Regions from separate parts of the Halomonas sp. ISL-56 genome, predicted to be linked through region 2. Evidence: predicted binding sites of a transcription regulator. Region 2 holds the regulator's gene; each other region holds the start of a gene.
The links. Region 2 encodes LexA, which represses DNA repair genes until DNA is damaged. Its sites were predicted from a motif close to TACTGTNTANNTANACAGTA; they were not measured.
Positions count from the first base shown of each region.

Region 1: J7J49_RS04545 (LexA family protein) is a predicted target of LexA. The motif match lies at 1,876-1,895, and genes of this name have one in related genera.
Region 3: recN (DNA repair protein RecN) is a predicted target of LexA. The motif match lies at 2,278-2,297, and genes of this name have one in related genera.

Region 1 covers NZ_JAGGRO010000005.1:197,506-203,658, reverse strand. The annotation lists gene J7J49_RS04555 (sodium ion-translocating decarboxylase subunit beta) at 1-664, shown strand, start outside; gene J7J49_RS04550 (IMPACT family protein) at 830-1,447, opposite strand; gene J7J49_RS04545 (LexA family protein) at 1,447-1,827, opposite strand; gene ccmA (cytochrome c biogenesis heme-transporting ATPase CcmA) at 2,025-2,645, shown strand; gene ccmB (heme exporter protein CcmB) at 2,747-3,415, shown strand; gene J7J49_RS04530 (heme ABC transporter permease) at 3,430-4,197, shown strand; gene ccmD (heme exporter protein CcmD) at 4,197-4,388, shown strand; gene ccmE (cytochrome c maturation protein CcmE) at 4,385-4,894, shown strand; gene J7J49_RS04515 (heme lyase CcmF/NrfE family subunit) at 4,940-6,153, shown strand, end outside.
Region 2 covers NZ_JAGGRO010000021.1:38,967-45,119, reverse strand. The annotation lists gene moaC (cyclic pyranopterin monophosphate synthase MoaC) at 1-8, shown strand, start outside; gene moaE (molybdopterin synthase catalytic subunit MoaE) at 11-478, shown strand; gene J7J49_RS18145 (ribonuclease J) at 725-2,335, opposite strand; gene purU (formyltetrahydrofolate deformylase) at 2,566-3,420, shown strand; gene J7J49_RS18135 (energy-coupling factor ABC transporter permease) at 3,455-4,126, shown strand; gene lexA (transcriptional repressor LexA) at 4,136-4,816, opposite strand; gene J7J49_RS18125 (TetR/AcrR family transcriptional regulator) at 5,084-5,776, shown strand; gene J7J49_RS18120 (L,D-transpeptidase) at 5,754-6,153, shown strand, end outside.
Region 3 covers NZ_JAGGRO010000004.1:58,402-64,554, reverse strand. The annotation lists gene fur (ferric iron uptake transcriptional regulator) at 1-406, shown strand, start outside; gene recN (DNA repair protein RecN) at 557-2,230, opposite strand; gene grpE (nucleotide exchange factor GrpE) at 2,429-3,070, shown strand; gene dnaK (molecular chaperone DnaK) at 3,229-5,160, shown strand; gene dnaJ (molecular chaperone DnaJ) at 5,324-6,153, shown strand, end outside.

The sequences.
Region 1 (6,153 bases), on a different contig from region 2:
CAGCGTGCTGGCGCCGGAGCTGCTGGGGGCTATCGCCGTGGCTGCCTACGCTTATATGGCGTTGGTGCCTCTGATTCAGCCGCCGATTATGCGTCTGTTGACCACCCAGAAAGAGCGTGAGATCAAGATGACCCAGCTGCGGCCGGTCTCCAAGCTGGAGAAAGTGGTCTTCCCGCTGGTGCTGTTGATTCTAGTGGCGCTGTTTCTGCCCGATGCGGCACCGCTGCTGGGCATGTTCTGCTTCGGTAATCTGATGCGTGAGTGCGGTGTGGTAGAGCGCTTGTCGGATACCGCGCAAAATGCCCTGATCAATATTGTCACGATTATCCTAGGTCTATCGGTAGGTTCAAAGCTAATGGCCGATAGCTTCCTGTCGTTTGAGACCCTGGGGATATTAGGTTTGGGGATTGTCGCCTTTGGCATTGGTACGGCCGCCGGGGTATTGATGGCCAAGTTAATGAACTTAGTCAGCAAAATGCCCATCAACCCTTTGATCGGCGCTGCGGGGGTGTCCGCTGTGCCGATGGCCGCGCGCGTGGCCAACAAGGTGGGGCTCGAGGCAAACCCACATAATTTCCTGCTGATGCACGCCATGGGGCCCAATGTGGCAGGGGTCATTGGTTCGGCGGTAGCTGCTGGGGTGATGATTAAATACTTGGGTTAACCGTTCAAAACTGGTTTTAATAGCTGGATTTAAAAACGGGTTGTTAATAGTGAATGACAGAACGCGGCATGCTGATACGTTCGGTATGTCGCGTTTTTTTATGGGTGGGCTATTTCGATGGACTGTTTCGATGGACTGTTTCGATGGGCTGTTTCGATGGGCTATCTAGTCAGTGAGAATGTCGATAGCACTCTTTAAGCGGTTTTCTAGTGGGGCAAGGTCAAGTGGGCAGTCCCGTGGCCAGCCAATGGTTAGGCGCACACCATCGCCATCGTAATCGGCTTGCTCAATAGGGATATCGCGCTCTGCGCACCAGGCGCGGGCAATCGCTTCATTGGCAAAGGTGAGTCGCAGGGTATAGGTGTCTCGCTCGACTACTTCACGGGTAGGTAGCGTCTCTAGGGCATGGCTAACCGCCTGGGCGTAGGCGCGGGCTAAGCCTCCGGTACCCAGCTTGGTGCCGCCAAAATAACGAATGACCACACAGCCGATCTGGCCAAGTTGACTACCTTGGAGAACCTGATACATGGGACGGCCAGCGGTGCCGCCTGGCTCGCCATCATCGGAAAAGCCAATCAGGTTTTGCTCGCCAGGTGGCCCGGCAATATAGGCAGTGCAGTGGTGGCTGGCATTAGGGTGCGCGGTTTTTGCAGCATTCAGCAGGTTAGTGAATGCCTGGATATCTGGGGCGTAGCAGACCCAGGTGATAAATTGGCTCTTTTCTACTTCGGTGTCAGCCGTATGCCATGATGTAGGGGGTAACTCGGGAACCCGATAGCGCATTAATGCTCCGTGAAGGTAGTCTCACTTTTCACACCCATTACCATGCCGAGCACCTGAATATCCCGGTTATGCAAAAAAAGCGCTGGCTGCTGAGTATCCTCTGGCCATAGCTCTACGCCAAAGCGGCTGATCGAGAGCTGCTTCAAGGCGATTGTTTGCTGGTTAATTTCGGCAACGGCTGTTTCTGTCTGGGTATCGTGTTGATAGCGCCGGATAATAATGACATCGCCATCGAATAAGTTGCAATCACACAATGCATTGCCGCGCACTTTGAGCGCATAGGTATTACGTCGGGTAACGCTAGGCGCCATCGCGTATGGACGTGGTGCAGGTTGTCTACGGCCGAACGGAGCGGTAGGTGCTGCCATCGATAGAGTCATGAGGAAATCTCCATTGCATGTTCTTTCATACAGTGGTTTTCATTGTAGACCTGTTTTTGCATACAGTGCTAGCAGTAATTAGTCTTAACACTCCTTGATGGAGATCACGCTGCGACCCAGCGCCGCATTGTGTGAGTGGCGAGAAAGGGGCTTTACGTGTAGAGTTCGACGCGAAATCAATATGCCTGGAGAGACGCTTGAGCCTGTGTCTACAAGCCCGACAGCTTGCCTGTGAACGCGATGATCGTTGGCTATTTGAAGGCTTGGATCTGGATATTTGCAGTGGTGAAGTTGTGCGTATTGAGGGCCCTAATGGCAGTGGTAAAACCAGCCTGCTAAAAATCCTCTCCGGGCAGCTCAGTGACTATCAGGGCGAGCTCTTTTGGAATGGCGCTGCGATGAAAGAGGCGCGTGAACATTTCCTCGCTAACTTGCTCTATTTAGGGCACGCCCCTGGCATTAAGTTAGGGCTTTCCCCATTAGAAAACCTGGCATGGTATCAGGCCCTAAGCGGGGAAAACGGTAATGAGGGACAGCGCCTGGATGCCCTTGAGCGGGTTGGCCTGGCAGGTTTTGAAGATGTGACTGCGGGGCAACTTTCTGCAGGCCAACAGCGTCGCGTGGCGCTGGCACGCTTGACGCTAACGCCACGGTCTCTCTGGGTGTTGGATGAACCTTTTACCGCGATAGATCGCCACGGCGTCGCTGAGCTAGAAAGGCAGCTTGTTGCCCACGCTCAAGCAGGGGGGTGCGTGCTGGTAACGACACACCATGAATTAACCGCCTCACCGTTGTTGAGACGAATATCCCTGGGGTAAAGGAGAAAGGGTTGCACAGCTCTGTACACAGCTCTTCACAAGGTTCAGATACCACTTCGCAGGTGCTAGCAGTGCCACTGCGTGAGCATAAAGGTGGCTTGATGATCGCAGTGAAGGCCACGCTCGTGCGTGACTTAACGCTGTTGCTGAGACGCCGTGGCGAAGTGCTCAATCCGCTGGTGTTTTTCGCTCTGGTGATCACGCTGTTTCCGATCGCGATTTCGCCCGACCCTGAGCTGTTAGCAGTAATTGCTCCAGGTTTGCTGTGGGTAGCGGCGCTGTTAGCCGCGCTGCTTTCATTAGACAGCCTGTTTCGTAGCGATTATGACGATGGCAGTCTGGAGCAACTGCTATTGGCGCCGCAGCCGTTAGCCGCGCTGAGTTTAGCCAAAGTGGCCGTGCATTGGCTGCTGACAGGCCTACCGTTGGCGCTGATGGCGCCGATATTGGGTATTATGCTGGCGCTGCCCGCGGGTAGCTACGCCGTGCTGGCGCTGTCGCTTGCTCTGGGCACGGCCAGCTTGAGTTTGATTGGCGCGATTGGGGCGGCGTTAACCGTCGGCTTGGCGCGGGGTGGGGTGCTGCTCTCGCTGCTGGTGCTACCGCTGTATATCCCGGTGCTTATTTTTGGCGCCGGCGCGGTGCAGGCGGCCATTTTCGGAGACGGCGTCGCTGCCCATCTGGCTATCCTGGGCGCGCTGCTCGCCGCCTCACTCATGTTGGCGCCGTGGGCGATTGCCGCATCGCTGCGTATCAGTATCAACGGTTAAGGACAGGACACGCTATGTGGGCCTTTATACATAAACTGGGATCACCCAAGTGGTTCTACACCATTAGCGCCAAGCTGCAGCCCTGGTTCTGGGCAGCGGCGGTACTGTTATTGGTTGTTGGCTCGCTGTGGGGGCTGGCGTTTGCTCCGGCGGATTATCAGCAAGGTAATAGTTTCCGGATTATTTACGTTCATGTGCCAGCAGCCTTTTTAGCCCAATCCATTTTTATCGCCATGGCGGTATCTGGACTGGTGTTTATGGTCTGGAAAATCAAAGTGGCTGATATGGCAGCCGCGGTGATGGCTCCTCTTGGCGCAGCTATGACCTTTGTAGCGCTTTTCTCTGGCGCCGTGTGGGGCGTGCCCACCTGGGGAACCTGGTGGATGTGGGATGCCCGACTGACCTCCATGCTGATACTGCTGTTTTTGTATTTGGGCGTGATTGCTCTACGTGGCGCGTTCACCAGCCGCGATAGCGCCTCACGGGCTGCCTCGGTGCTAGCCATGGTGGGGGTGATTAATATTCCCATTATCAAATATTCGGTGGATTGGTGGTACACCCTACACCAGCCCGCTTCTTTTACCCTGACGTCGCGCCCGACCATGCCGACCGAGATGTGGTTGCCGCTGGTGATTATGGTGCTGGGTTTTTACAGTTTTTTTATCGCCTTAACGTTGATGCGCACGCGCAGTGAGATTCTGCGCCGTGAAGCTAACAAGCGCTGGGTACAGGATCTGGTTAACGGCCAGGTGGTGAACGTAGAGGCAGAGGAGGCCCGCTAATGGCATTTACCTCATTTTCCGAATTTCTCGCCATGGGTGGCCACGCGCCTTATGTATGGTCTGCATGGGGCGTTACCGCGCTGCTGTTGCTCGCCATCGTTTGGCATGCACGTGCAGAGCAACGCCAACTGCTGAAAGGCTTAAAGCGTCGCGCAAGACGCGAAAACAGAGCGAGGGGGAGTGCCCAATGACGCCTAAACGTAAACAGAAACTGTTTGTTATTCTGGGCCTTGTGTCGTTGGCAGCGATTGCCGTGGGACTAACCCTATACGCGCTACGTGCGAACATTAATCTGTTTTTTAGCCCGGTGCAGATCGCCCAGGGCGATGCGCCCATGGAGCGGCAGATTCGCGCCGGCGGCATGGTCAAAGAGGGGTCGGTTTCCCGTGACCCAGAGAGCCTGGACGTCGAATTTACCGTCACCGATTACGTCGATGACCTGGAGGTCTACTACAGCGGGATCCTGCCTGATCTGTTCCGTGAAGGCCAAGGCGTGGTGGTAGTGGGTGAACTTCAGGCGGATGGTCGTTTGTATGCCGACAAAGTGCTCGCCCGTCATGACGAGAACTATATGCCCCCAGAAGTCGCTCAGGCGCTAGAAGAAGCGGGCTACTCGCCGGCCGACTACCAAGCCAAAGCCGCTGAGGTGGGCAAACGCCTGGACGAAGAAGGCGTACCCCAGGCAAGCGAATACTAGTTTTCGTCATCCAGGGTTGGCAACAAAGCCTTATGCGGAGCACTCATGCTTATTAAACTGATCCCTGAAATTGGCCACTTTGCTCTTATCATCGCGCTGCTGATGGCGATGGTGCAGGCGGTGATGCCGTTGGCCGGTGCGGCGACAAGGCGACCACTATGGATGGCCTACGGTCAACCCATGGCGGTGGGGCAGTTTGTATTTATTGCTATTGCCTACGCCTGTTTGACCGCCAGCTACATGCTCGACGACTTTAGCGTGGCCAATGTGGCCAACAACTCCAATTCTCTGCTGCCCTGGTACTACAAGTTCAGCGCCGTGTGGGGCAACCACGAAGGGTCGGTGCTGCTATGGAGCTTTATGCTCGCGGGCTGGGGCTTTGCGGCTAGCCTGTTCACCGGCAACTTACCGCGGGATATGGTCGCGCGCGTGATGGGCGTGATGGGCATGGTCTGCGTCGGTTTCTTGCTGTTTATTCTGATCACATCGAACCCCTTCGAGCGGCTGCTGCCCGACATGCCTCAGGATGGCGCCGACCTTAACCCACTGCTGCAAGACTTCGGGTTGATCGTGCATCCGCCGATGCTTTACATGGGCTATGTGGGCTTTTCCGTGGTCTTTGCCTTCGCTATTGCCGCGCTAATGGGCGGGCGTTTAGATGCGGCCTGGACGCGCTGGGCACGGCCCTGGACAAATCTGGCCTGGGCGTTTCTAACCGTGGGTATTGCGTTGGGCAGCTGGTGGGCCTATTACGAGCTTGGCTGGGGAGGCTGGTGGTTCTGGGATCCGGTCGAAAACGCCTCGCTACTGCCCTGGCTGACGGGAACCGCGCTAGTGCATTCGCTGGCGGTCACCGAGAAGCGTGGTTCGTTTAAAAGCTGGACCGTACTGTTGGCGATCTCGACCTTTTCGCTATCGCTGATGGGTACTTTCCTGGTGCGCTCTGGGGTGCTGACCTCGGTACACGCGTTTGCCAACGATCCTGCCCGCGGTTTCTTTATTTTGATGCTACTGGCCATTACGGTAACGCTGTCGCTGCTGGTATTTGCCCTACGCGCACCGCGGGTAAGCCATAAAGTCGGCTTTAACTGGCTTTCCCGGGATGCGCTGCTGCTGGTCAATAATATCTTCCTGGTGATCATGACCGTCACCGTGCTGCTGGGCACCGTCTATCCGCTCATCTTGGACTCTCTGGGGTTGGGGAAAATCAGCGTAGGCCCGCCTTATTTTAATGCCCTGTTTGTGCCGCTCACCGTGGT
Region 2 (6,153 bases):
GGGGGTGAGTGTGGATAATAAGCTGGATATTAAAGTAGCGATTCAAGCAGCCCCATTCTCAATGGCCTACGGCTATGACGATGCCTTAGCGGGGCGTAGCGATATTGGCGCGGTGGTGAGTTTTACCGGCTTAGTGCGTGATTTTAATGAAAAACCGGATGTCACGGGGTTAACGCTGGAGCATTACCCGGGCATGACCGAGCGCACGTTGACAGACATTGGCGAACAGGCTTGGCAGCGCTGGTCGCTCCAGGCAGTGCGGATTATCCATCGCGTTGGCTATCTGGCGCCGGGTGACCCAATTGTGCGGGTGCTGGTGGCTAGTGCACACCGGCGTGAGGCATTCGAAGCCTGCGATTTTATAATGGATTACCTGAAAACCCAGGCGCCCTTCTGGAAGAAAGAGCATTCTACCCAGGGTGAGTATTGGGTCACAGAACGCCACTCTGATCAGCAGGATGCAGCGCGCTGGGAATGAGTTGCCGGGTCGCTGCGCTCCTCGCCGTGACACGAAACTGTCATTGCGAACGCAGTGAAGCAATCTCGGGGTTAGGCGTCAACGCTGGTTGAGATTGCCGCGTCGCTGCGCTCCTCGCAATGACAAATAAGAAGGCTCCTCGCAATAACACGAAACTGTCATTGCGAACGCAGTGAAGCAATCTCGGTTTTACTGCCATCTTGGTTTAGTTTGCCGCGTCGCTGCATTCGTTGCAATGATGCGGCTCTAACGGTTTGCGGCGCTTTCATACGCAGCAGATTCGGGCATTTCGGCGGCCATAATCTGTAGGTGCACGTCGGGCAGGTGCTGCATATGCTCCGCCAGCCAGTGAACCAACCGCGGCTGCAGTGCCTGACGCAAGTCGGAAAGCGTCTCAGCTGCAATCTCCTCAAGCTGATCATCCAACCAATCGCTAAAGCTATCTTCATCCAGCGGGCTGGCCCCAGAGGCATCCAACATCAAGCGGCCAATCCGTGCCCAGCCAGTGTCAGTCGCGGTCACCGGCAGCGCAAGATACAAGCTGCCGCGACGGGCCTTATTGACGTCATTCACCTCAAGACCGGGGTGGGGCACCACGCTGTTCTGGCTGACAATGCAGGGCGGCTGCGGGTAGCGTGTTTCACAGTGCAACCCGTGGCTATCAAAATTGATCATATCGCCGTTTACCGGCGTCAGTGGGGCGCTAATGCCCAGCTGGTTGGCGATGGCCTGGTGGGCCTGCTGATGGCGTGCTTCGCCATGCACCGGCATAAGATGCTTGGGCCTAACCCATTGATAGAGTTTGATCAGCTCATCCTGAGCAGGATGCCCTGTGGCGTGCAATTCAGGGTGATTGAACTCGTCATAGATGCTGACACCGAGATGCGCCAAACGCTTTTTAAGCTGTTCGATGGGGCGCTCATTGCCAGGAATGGCTTTGGCCGAGAAGATGACGTTATCGCCCGGCTGAAGATCCACATAGGGGTGACGGCCCTGGGCGAGACGCTGAAGTGCGGCGCGGGGCTCGCCCTGACTCCCGGTGGCGATAATCACCACTTCATCCCGAGGCAGGTAGCCAAGGTCGTGGTTGGGCACCAGCGGCGGCAGATCATCCATATAGCCTAACCCACGCGCGACGCTGACCATGCGCTCCATGGAGCGTCCCATTAAGCTGATACGACGGCCGCATCGATGCGCCGCGCGTCCTATCGCTAACACCCGGGCAAGATTGCTGGCAAAGCAAGAGATCACCACGCGGCCCTGGCAATTGCTGAGGGTTTTTGCCAACGCCCGGGCGACGTCCCCTTCGCTGCCAGAGTGGCCAGGCATTGGAGCGTTGGTGGAGTCGCCCACGACTAAGTCAATTGGTGCAAGCGCCTTGAATTGGGTGGCGCTGATCGGCGTGCCGATGATCGGTTCGGGGTCGAGTTTCCAGTCACCGGTATGCAAGACACGGTAGCCACCGGCGATCATCATTAACGCACAGCTCTCTGGGATCGAGTGCGTTAACAGCAAATAGCGCAGCGTGAACGGTCCGCTTTCCAGCGCCTCGCCAGGTTCAATGACATGGATAGCCGCGCTGCTAAGCTGATGCTCGGCAAACTTTAGCCGCAACAGGCCCGCCGCTAGCGGGGTGGCATAAATCGGACAGTTCCACACCGGCCAGAGCCAGGCCACCGCGCCAATGTGGTCTTCATGGCCGTGGGTGATAAACAGCGCTTTGGGTACAATCCCTAATGCTTTCGGCGTATCGAGATTGGGCACTTGTAGCGGTGAGTTGGGAAGATCCTGGCGGATCGTCATGCCGCAGTCCACGGCTATCCAGTGGTCGTCATAGCCGTATAGCGTTAGATTCATTCCAATCTCACCGCAGCCCCCCAGCGGCAAGATGCGCAGCGGTGGACGACGACGGGGACGAATTTGAACGCGTGGTGAATGCATCTGTTATGAAAAACCTAAAAAGTAGTGACTTAACTATACGGGAAGGCAGGGGCGGCTAACAATCATCCTTGGCCTTCCGATACAATATGCAGCCTAAGCCGCTGGTTTGTCATAATTACCTTAGAAATAGGTCAAGAGTAGCTCACATGTCTCATTATTATCGTTTAGTGGTTTCCTGTCCTGACCGGGTGGGGATTGTTGCAAGGGTCTCGAGTTTTATTGCCCAGCAGGGCGGCTCTATTACCGAAGCCAGCCAGCACTCTGATTTAGAAACCGGCTGCTTTTTTATGCGCTATGAAATTTTGGCGGATTCGGTAGGTATGACCGTAGAAGCGTTGCGTGAGGCGTTTGCGCCGGTAGCCAGCGAATTCAATATGCAGTGGTCACTGGTGGATACCCAACAACGTCGGCGGGTAGTACTGATGGTATCGCGAGAGTCACACTGCTTGGTCGATCTACTTTACCGCTGGCAAGCGGGTGAGCTGGATTGCGATATTGTTGGCGTTATCTCCAATCATGACGATATGCGTTCTTTGACAGAGTGGTACGGCATTCCATACCACCATGTGCCGGTAGACCCTGACAATAAGCAAGCCTCCTTTGCCAAGGTACAGGCCGAAATCGACAGCGCCCGCGCTGACTGCGTGGTGTTGGCACGCTATATGCAAATTCTGCCCCCTGATCTGTGTGCACGCTATGCGGGACGCGTGATCAATATCCATCACAGCTTTTTGCCCTCTTTTGCCGGGGCAAAACCCTACCACCAGGCTTACCAGCGGGGCGTAAAACTTATCGGGGCTACCTGCCATTATGTGACCGAGGAGCTCGATGCAGGCCCCATCATCGAACAGGATATTCATCGCGTTAGCCACTGTCATACGCCCACTGATCTAGTCCGCTTTGGCCGTGATGTAGAGAAGGCGGTGCTCGCTCGCGGGTTGCGTTGGCACTTAGAAGATCGCGTGCTGGTGCACGGCAATAAGACAGTGGTCTTTAGCTAGAGGCTCCCTAACGCCATCAACCCGAGAGGCCGCCATGTCATTCGCGCAAAGTGTTTTAGCGCCCTGGGCGCTGCTGTTTACCTGGCTACTCTCGCTAGGCGTTTTAGCGTGGGCACTTTGGGGGCGGCCCTGGCAGGTGTTGCTAGCGGATACGGCGCTTCAGCACCGCTGGCTAGGCGCCACGCTGGCAGTGCTGCTGATGTGGCAGCTTCGTGCGCAGGCGGTTGATTGGCTCACGCTGCACCTTGTTTTCACAGTATTAATGACACTCGTTTTTAAAGCACCATTAGCGCTGATTAGCAACGTGCTGATTAATATCGCTATGGTGGTCATTGGTCGCAACGAGTGGATGCTAATGGGGGCAAACGTACTGGTTACTGGTGTCGTCCCGGCGGCCGTTATTGGCACGGTATGGCGGTTGGTGGATCGCCGCCTACCGGATAACTTGATGGTGTTTCTATTTGCCTGTGGCTTTTTTGGTGCGGCGCTGGCAACGCTGGGAGGTGGGCTGGCGGCGGTACTGCTCATTATTGTTGCAGGTACTGATCCTGAGGCGATCTATCTCGCCCAGGAGTATGCGCGCTTCTTGCCTCTGTTAATGCCTTCAGAGGCGTTCATCACCGGCATGCTGTTGAGTATCCTGCTGGTCTATCACCCTAACTGGGTGGCCACCTTCAATGACCACCGCTATATCGACCTGCAATAGTGGTGGTTGCTAGCCGAGTGCCTGGCCATTACCGCCACGAATTACCCCTACACCAACGCCTTCGATATCGAGCGACTGGGATCGCAGGTCGATTTCAATGGGCGCAAAGTCGGGGTTTTCAGCAAATAGCGTCACTTGGTGCCCCTGGCGTTTGAAGCGTTTGACCGTTACTTCATCATCTAGTCGTGCTACTACAATCTGGCCATCGCGCACCCGGTCGGTGCGATGCACCGCTAATAAATCGCCTTCCAAAATACCAATATCTTTCATCGAAAGCCCGCGTACGCGCAGCAGGTAGTCGGCTTTGGGTGTAAAATACTCGGCTGGCAGGGGGCAGTAACGATCAATATGTTCAGCGGCTAAAATGGGGCTGCCAGCGGCCACCTCACCGATTACGGGCAGTCCAGTCGGCAGCGTCTCAACGTTGGCAGCAGGTAACGAGGTGACGGCGTTTTCCAGGACGTCTTGAGGTTCCTGGTTGGGCAGGCGGATGCCACGAGAGGTGTTGCGGATAATGCGAATAACGCCTTTGCGTTCCAGCGCGCGCAGGTGCTCTTCTGCAGCGTTGGGAGAGCGGAAGCCAAGTGCTTTGGCAATTTCGGCGCGGGTAGGAGGGTAGCCAAATTCGCCCATAGTCTTAACGATAAAATCAAACACGTGCTGTTGGCGAGCGGTTAGCGGACGCGACATACCAGACTCCATAAATTGTGAATAGACAGTAACAAGTTAAATGTCGACTTAATCAATGAGTGGTTAAGTATACAGTATGTTCCTCTGTCCAGTATATGGCTTGTCAGCGCCTATCGGTGATGCCTATGCAATTTTCCTAATCGTTTGAAACTAAGTTTCTGCTTATTTAACCAGCCACATTTTGTCAATAAATCAAGCGTTGAGCCCGGCAAAGTTATGGCATAGTATTTTGCTATGTTTTAAACACCTGTTTCCCTGGAGAGCGACATGGCTCAATCTGATACGGTGACACGTATACTCGATACCGCTGAGGTGCTGTTTGCAGAGCGGGGTTTTGCCGAAACGTCGCTGCGTAACATCACAAGCAAAGCGCGCGTTAACCTGGCCGCCGTCAATTACCACTTTGGTTCCAAAAAAGCCCTGATTCAGGCCGTTTTTTCGCGTTATCTGGATCCTTTTAATCAGCGTTTTCACACCGCTTTGGATGAGCTGGAAGGCCAACACGCTGGGCGCGTTATCCCGCTTGAAACACTGCTCGAAACCATGGCCACAACTGTTCTTGCGGTGCCAGCTGAGCGCAACAGTTTAAAAGTGTTTATGCGTCTGCTCGGTCTTGCCTACAGCCAGGCCCAGGGACATCTCCGGCGCCATATCCAGCAAGAGTACGGCGATGTATTTACCCGCTTCACCGAGCTTGTCCGTAAAGCAACGCCAAACCTGCCTGACGCAGAGCGTTTTTGGCGGCTACACTTTATGCTTGGCACGGTTATATTTACCCTGTCTGGCCTTGATGCACTGCGCGATATCGCGGAGAAGGATTATCACGAACAGGTCTCTGTGCGTGACTTGGTAAGGCGGCTGCTCCCGGTCGTTGTAGCTGCCATGAATGCGCCTTTACCTCTGACCCTTGAAGAAGCCAAGCCTGAAGAAGGAAAACATGCGAACGCCTACGCTAGCTGAGCTACCTCCGACTGATAATATCTGGCTGGAAATTGATACCACTCAACAGCAACTGCGCTGTTGGCGAGGACCTAAAGTGCTCCACGAGTGTGCAATTTCATCCGGTGCCGCTGGAAGCGGGGAGCTCAGTGGTAGTGGTCAAACGCCCCACGGCTGGCACTATGTGCGAGCCGCTATTGGTGGCAACATGCCCGAAAATGCCGTGTTTCGAGGCCGCCGCTGGACGGGCGAGATATTTTCAGCCGCGCTAGCTGAAGCTTATCCTAAACGTGACTGGATTTTGACCCGCATCCTGTGGCTGTGTGGATTGGAGAAGGGGGTGAACCGCGGTAAGCAGGTAGACTCTCAGCGGCGCTATATTTATCTTCACGGCACAC
Region 3 (6,153 bases), on a different contig from region 2:
CCTGCCGCGCGTCAAGATACTTCAAATTCTCGAAAATGTTTCGGGTCAGCACCACCTTAGCGCGGAAGAAGTGTACAAAACACTGATCGATGCGGGCGAAGATGTTGGCTTGGCAACCGTATACCGCGTTTTGACTCAGTTTGAGTCAGCGGGCTTGGTAATTCGTCATAATTTCGACGGAGGACATGCGGTATTCGAGATGACCCAAGAGGATCACCATGACCACATGGTGTGCCTTGAAAGCGGTGAAATCATTGAATTTGTTGATGAGATCATCGAGCGTCGTCAGCAAGAAATTGCTGAAGAGCACGGCTACGAACTAGTGGATCATGCCCTGGTGCTATATGTGCGTCCGCGTGGTTCCGACGTAACACGCCAGGACAGCGGGCCGACGAACAAAAAATAACGTTCCTAGGTCATCGCTAGTTTAAAGCGTTAGTCGTTGTTCGAAATGTCAGCGCCCCTAATCTACTGGGCCGAATTCGCTAAGTGAATTCGCCCAGTGGATAGGGGCGTTTGTGTTTATCCAGTTATTGGGCGTATCAGGTATCCGGTATCAGTGTGGCGGACGCTGGCTGGCGTGAAGCATCTCCCGCGCGTGGGCGAGTGTTTGGTCTGAAAGCGTTACACCGCCCAGCATGCGTGCCAGTTCGCTGATGCGGCCCTGCTCGTCGAGCAGCGCCATTTGGGTTAGCGTGGTGTCACGTTTCGCCTGTTTCTCGATATGTAGGTGCTGGTGCGCCTGTGCGGCTACTTGCGGCAGGTGAGTAACGGTCATTACCTGACCGTTTTCACCCAGTTTGCGCAGCAGTTGGCCAACGATCTCTGCGGTGGCGCCCGAGATACCCACATCCACTTCGTCAAATACCAGGCTGGGCACCGTTGAGTGCGTCGCCGCGACGACTTGAATGGCGAGACTAATCCGCGATAATTCGCCGCCGGAAGCGACCTTGGTTAATGGGCGCGCAGGCTGGCCGGGGTTGGCGCTAATTAAAAACTGCACGCGGTCAAGGCCTTCAGGGGAGGGCGCGTCTTTGGCGGTAACCTCCACTTCAAAGCGCGCTTTACCCATGGCTAAAAAGCCCAGCTGCTGCTGCACTTCTTTGCCCAAACGAAGCGCGGCTTTTTGACGGCTCTCGGTGAGTTTCTTCGCCTTTTGGCGGTACGCTTCGCGGAGCTCGACTACCCGTGCACTGAGGGCCTCCAGGTCATTGCCCCCCTCTTCGAGCTGCGCGACCTCCCGCTGTAAGTCGGCATGCAGGGCGCACAGCTCTTCAGGGGCAACGTGGTGCTTGCGAGCAATGCGATGGACATCGGTCATGCGCTCTTCTACCCAGGCGAGCCGTTCAGGGTCTAATTCGGTGGTGCTGGCGAGGCGGTTGAGTTCACTGGAGGCCTCTTCCACTTGAATGCGCGCATCGCTCAGCATGGCTAGCGTGTTGGCCAGGGTGCCTTTATCACTCCCTGGTAGTGCGCTTAAGTGAGCGAAGGCCTGATTGAGTAAAGACAGTGCGCCGCCCTCATCGCTGGCGCAGCAGTCGGCGGCAAACTGGGTTTCGCGCAGCGTCTCTTCAGCATGGGCGAGGGTGTGCTGCTCTTCTTCTAGCGTGGCTAATTCGCCCTCTGCTAACGCGAGTTGATCCAGCTCCTCTACCTGGTAGCGCAGCAATTGCCGTTTGGCCTCTACTTCGCTGCCTTCTTCGCTTAGCTTCTTCAGCTGACGACGTGCATTGCGCCATTCGCGGAACGTCTCGGCTAATTGAGCGGTGGCATCGTTTAGGCCGGCGTAATCGTCCAGCAAGGCAAGGTGGGTCTCTTCGCGCATCAAAGCGTGATGAGCATGCTGGCCATGAATTTGAATCAGCTGCTCGCCGAGAGATTTCAGGTCGGAGATGGTCGCGGGTTGGCCGTTGATCCATGCTTTGGAACGACCGTTGGCGGTGACCACGCGGCGCAGTAAGCACTCTTCTGCCGGAAGCTCCCGGGCGGTCAGCCACTCGACGGCGGCGGGCAGGTGCTGAATATCAAAACGCGCGGAGAGGTCGGTACGCTCGCGGCCGTGGCGCACGCTACCGGCATCAGCGCGCTCGCCCAGGCACAGCCCAAGGGCGCCTAACAGAATCGACTTGCCCGCCCCGGTTTCCCCGGTAATTGCGGTCATGCCGCCGGTTAAGTCGAGTTCTAAGTGATCGACAATGGCGAAATCTTGAATAGCTAGCTGAGTAAGCATGGCGCCTCCTGAGGCGGTACAGCATAGAAGCTGGATACTTATCCAATAGTTGTTGATTTATACAGTAGTTAATAACTCACTTCAATGCACCTCTTGAGATGGAATTTATGGCCCCCATATAGCGTGCATAGCTATTTAATACCCTCACTTTTTGCGCGAAGCCCGGTGTGGCAGCGCCTTACATTTTAGGAGCACAACATGGCGAAAGAACCGCAAACACCCATGGGCGATGAGCTGGCCCGCCACGAGCATGAAGCCGAGGGCGCCGAGCAAGCGGCTGAGAGGGTCGTTGAAGAGCGCTTGATGGAGGGCGAGTTGGAAGGCCTGATCAATGACGAAGAGCCGCTAGAAGGCAGCTCCGACAACCCTGAAGCGGAAATGCTGGCCGCCCAAGTAGGCGAGTTAGAGCAAAGCCTGGCCGATGCCAAGGATCAAGCCCTGCGCGCCGCCGCTGAAGCCCAAAATGTGCGTCGCCGCGCTGAGCAGGAAGCCGAGAAAGCGCGCAAGTTTGCTCTAGAGAAGTTTGTTAAAGAGCTGCTGCCGGTGGTGGATAGCCTGGAAAAAGCCCTTGAGACCATGGAAGAGGGCGCCTCTGAGGTTCACCGGGAAGGCGTCTCAATGACCTTGAAGATGCAGTTGGGGGTACTCAACAAGTTCGGCGTGGAAAGCATTGAGCCCCATGGCGAGCCCTTCGACCCACAGGTGCATGAAGCCATGACCATGGTGCCTAACCCGGATCTTGATCCGAACACCGTGATGGACGTTATGCAGAAAGGCTATTTGCTCAATGGACGCCTGGTGCGCCCAGCCATGGTCGTAGTGAGTAAAAAGGCCGATTAAGCCACCGGCGGCACAGAGTCTTAAATAAGAGTGTGAAAAAAAGCCCTTGAAATGTCAGCGGCGGCCCCCAAATAAAGAGCAACCCCGCGGGGAAACCCGCAGACACGCTTTAAAAGATAAATTTCCAGTTTTGTAACAACCGAATTCGAGGTATTGCTATGGGACGTATAATTGGTATCGACCTGGGCACCACTAACTCTTGTGTGGCCGTGCTCGATGGTGACAGCGCTAAAGTAATTGAGAACGCCGAAGGCGGCCGCACAACGCCTTCTATCATCGCCTATACCGATGATGGTGAAACGCTGGTTGGTCAGGCCGCTAAACGCCAAGCCGTCACTAACCCAGAAAACACTCTGTACGCCATCAAGCGTCTGATTGGCCGTCGCTTTAAAGACGACGTTGTTCAAAAAGACATCAAAATGGTGCCGTACAAAATCACCGAAGCCGACAACGGTGATGCCTGGGTTGAAGTAAAAGGCAAAAAAATGGCACCGCCGCAGGTAAGCGCGGAAGTGCTGAAGAAAATGAAGAAAACCGCCGAAGACTACCTGGGCGAAGCGGTCACCGAAGCGGTCATTACCGTTCCGGCCTACTTCAACGACAGTCAGCGTCAGGCGACCAAAGACGCCGGCCGCATTGCGGGTCTAGACGTTAAGCGCATTATCAACGAGCCGACCGCTGCCGCACTGGCCTACGGTATGGACAAATCCCGCGGCGACAAAACCATCGCGGTCTACGACCTGGGTGGCGGTACTTTCGATATTTCGATCATCGAAATTGCTGATGTTGACGGCGAAACCCAGTTTGAAGTGTTGGCCACTAATGGTGACACCTTCCTGGGCGGCGAAGACTTTGACCTGGCGCTGATCAACTATTTGGTTGACCAGTTCAAGTCTGACAGCGGCATTGATCTTTCCGGCGATAACCTGGCCATGCAGCGTCTGAAAGAAGCCGCCGAGAAAGCCAAAATTGAGCTTTCCAGCGCCCAGCAGACCGACGTGAACCTGCCCTACATCACCGCCGATAACACTGGCCCGAAACACCTTAACGTTAAGGTAACGCGCGCCAAGCTGGAGTCGCTTGTAGAAGAACTGGTTCAGCGCTCGCTCGAGCCGTGCAAAATGGCACTGAAAGACGCTGGCCTGTCCGCATCTGAAATCGACGAAGTGATCCTGGTCGGTGGCCAGACACGTATGCCGATGGTGCAGAAGAAAGCCGCTGACTTCTTCGGTAAAGAAGCCCGCAAAGACGTTAACCCGGACGAAGCGGTTGCCGTGGGTGCCGCGATTCAGGGCGGCGTACTGGGTGGCGACGTTAAAGACGTACTGCTGCTTGACGTTACCCCGCTTACCCTGGGCATCGAAACCCTGGGTGGCATCATGACGCCGCTGATCGACAAGAACACCACCATCCCGACCAAGAAGACCCAAACCTTCTCAACTGCGGATGACAACCAAACGGCGGTTACCATCCACGCCGTACAGGGCGAGCGTAAGCAAGTCGCGCAGAATAAGTCGCTGGGTCGCTTTGACCTCGCTGACATTCCGCCCGCACCGCGCGGTGTGCCGCAGATCGAAGTCGCTTTTGACTTGGACGCTAACGGTATCCTGAACGTATCGGCGAAAGACAAGGCCACTGGCAAAGAGCAGTCTATCGTCATTAAAGCCTCCAGCGGCTTGTCGGACGAAGAAGTTGAGCAAATGGTACGTGACGCGGAAGCGCACGCTGAAGAAGACAAAAAGTTCGAAGCGCTGGTGCAGCTGCGTAACCAAGCCGATGGCATGATTCACGCCACGCGCAAAACGTTGGAAGAGGCCGGTGACAAGGCCACTGACGACGAGAAGCAGGCGATTGAGACGGCCATCAGCGAACTGGAAGAAGCGGTTAAAGGCGACGACGTCGATAACATCCAGAAGAAACTGGATGCATTGACCGAAGCCTCTGGCCAGCTTGCTCAGAAGATGTACGCCGAGCAGGCAGAAGCAGCGCAGCAAGAAGGCGGCGAAGGTGCTGAAAGCACCTCCAAGCCAGAAGAAGATGTGGTTGACGCCGAGTACGAAGAAGTCAACGACGATCAGAAAAAGCAGTAACATCCTCTTTCTGCCAAGGAAAGCGGTGACGCGGGAGCTTACTCCCGCGTTGCTGTTTCCGAGACCAAGACGCACGTAGTTAGGTATATAGCTAGGTATGTAGCTAAATGAGTATCGCTAAATGTGCAGTTGAGTGCGTAGCTAACCAGGAGGCGTAGGGCCTATGTCCAAACGCGATTATTACGAAGTCCTGGGTGTCGAAAAAGGGGCCGATCAGAAAGAGATCAAGAAGGCCTATCGCCGTCTGGCGCAAAAATTCCACCCTGATCGAAACCCGGACGATAAAACCTCAGCGGAAAAATTCCGCGAAGTGTCCGAAGCGTATGAAGTGCTCAGCGACGGCGAAAAACGCGCTGCCTATGACCAGTTCGGCCATGCGGGCGTTGATGGCCAAGGTGGCGGCGGTGGCTTCGGCGGTGCTGGCGCTGGCGATTTCAGCGACATTTTCGGCGATGTATTTGGCGATATTTTTGGCGGAGGCGGTGGTCGTCGCCGTGGCCCCAATGCCCCGGCACGCGGCTCCGACCTGCGCTATAACCTAGAGCTGGATCTGGAAAACGCCGTTGCCGGCACCACAGTCGATATTCGCGTTCCGCGGCATATCGAGTGTGACCGCTGCGATGGTGGTGGCGCCGAGCCAGGCTCCTCGAAGGAGACCTGCCCGACCTGTCACGGTCACGGTCAAGTGCGTATGCAGCAAGGCTTCTTTGCCGTGCAGCAGACCTGCCCCACCTGCCATGGCTCTGGCCAGCACATTAAAGTGCCGTGCCATAAGTGTAATGGCGAAGGCCGGGTACGTGAGACACGCACGCTGTCCGTTAAGATTCCGCCCGGCGTGGATACCGGCGATCGTATCCGCTTGAATGGCGAAGGCGAGAGCGGCGTTAACGGTGGCCCGCCTGGGGATCTGTACGTACAAGTGGCGATCAAGCCGCACCATATCTTCCAGCGTGACGGAAAGCACCTGCAGTGCGATGTGCCGATCAACTTCGT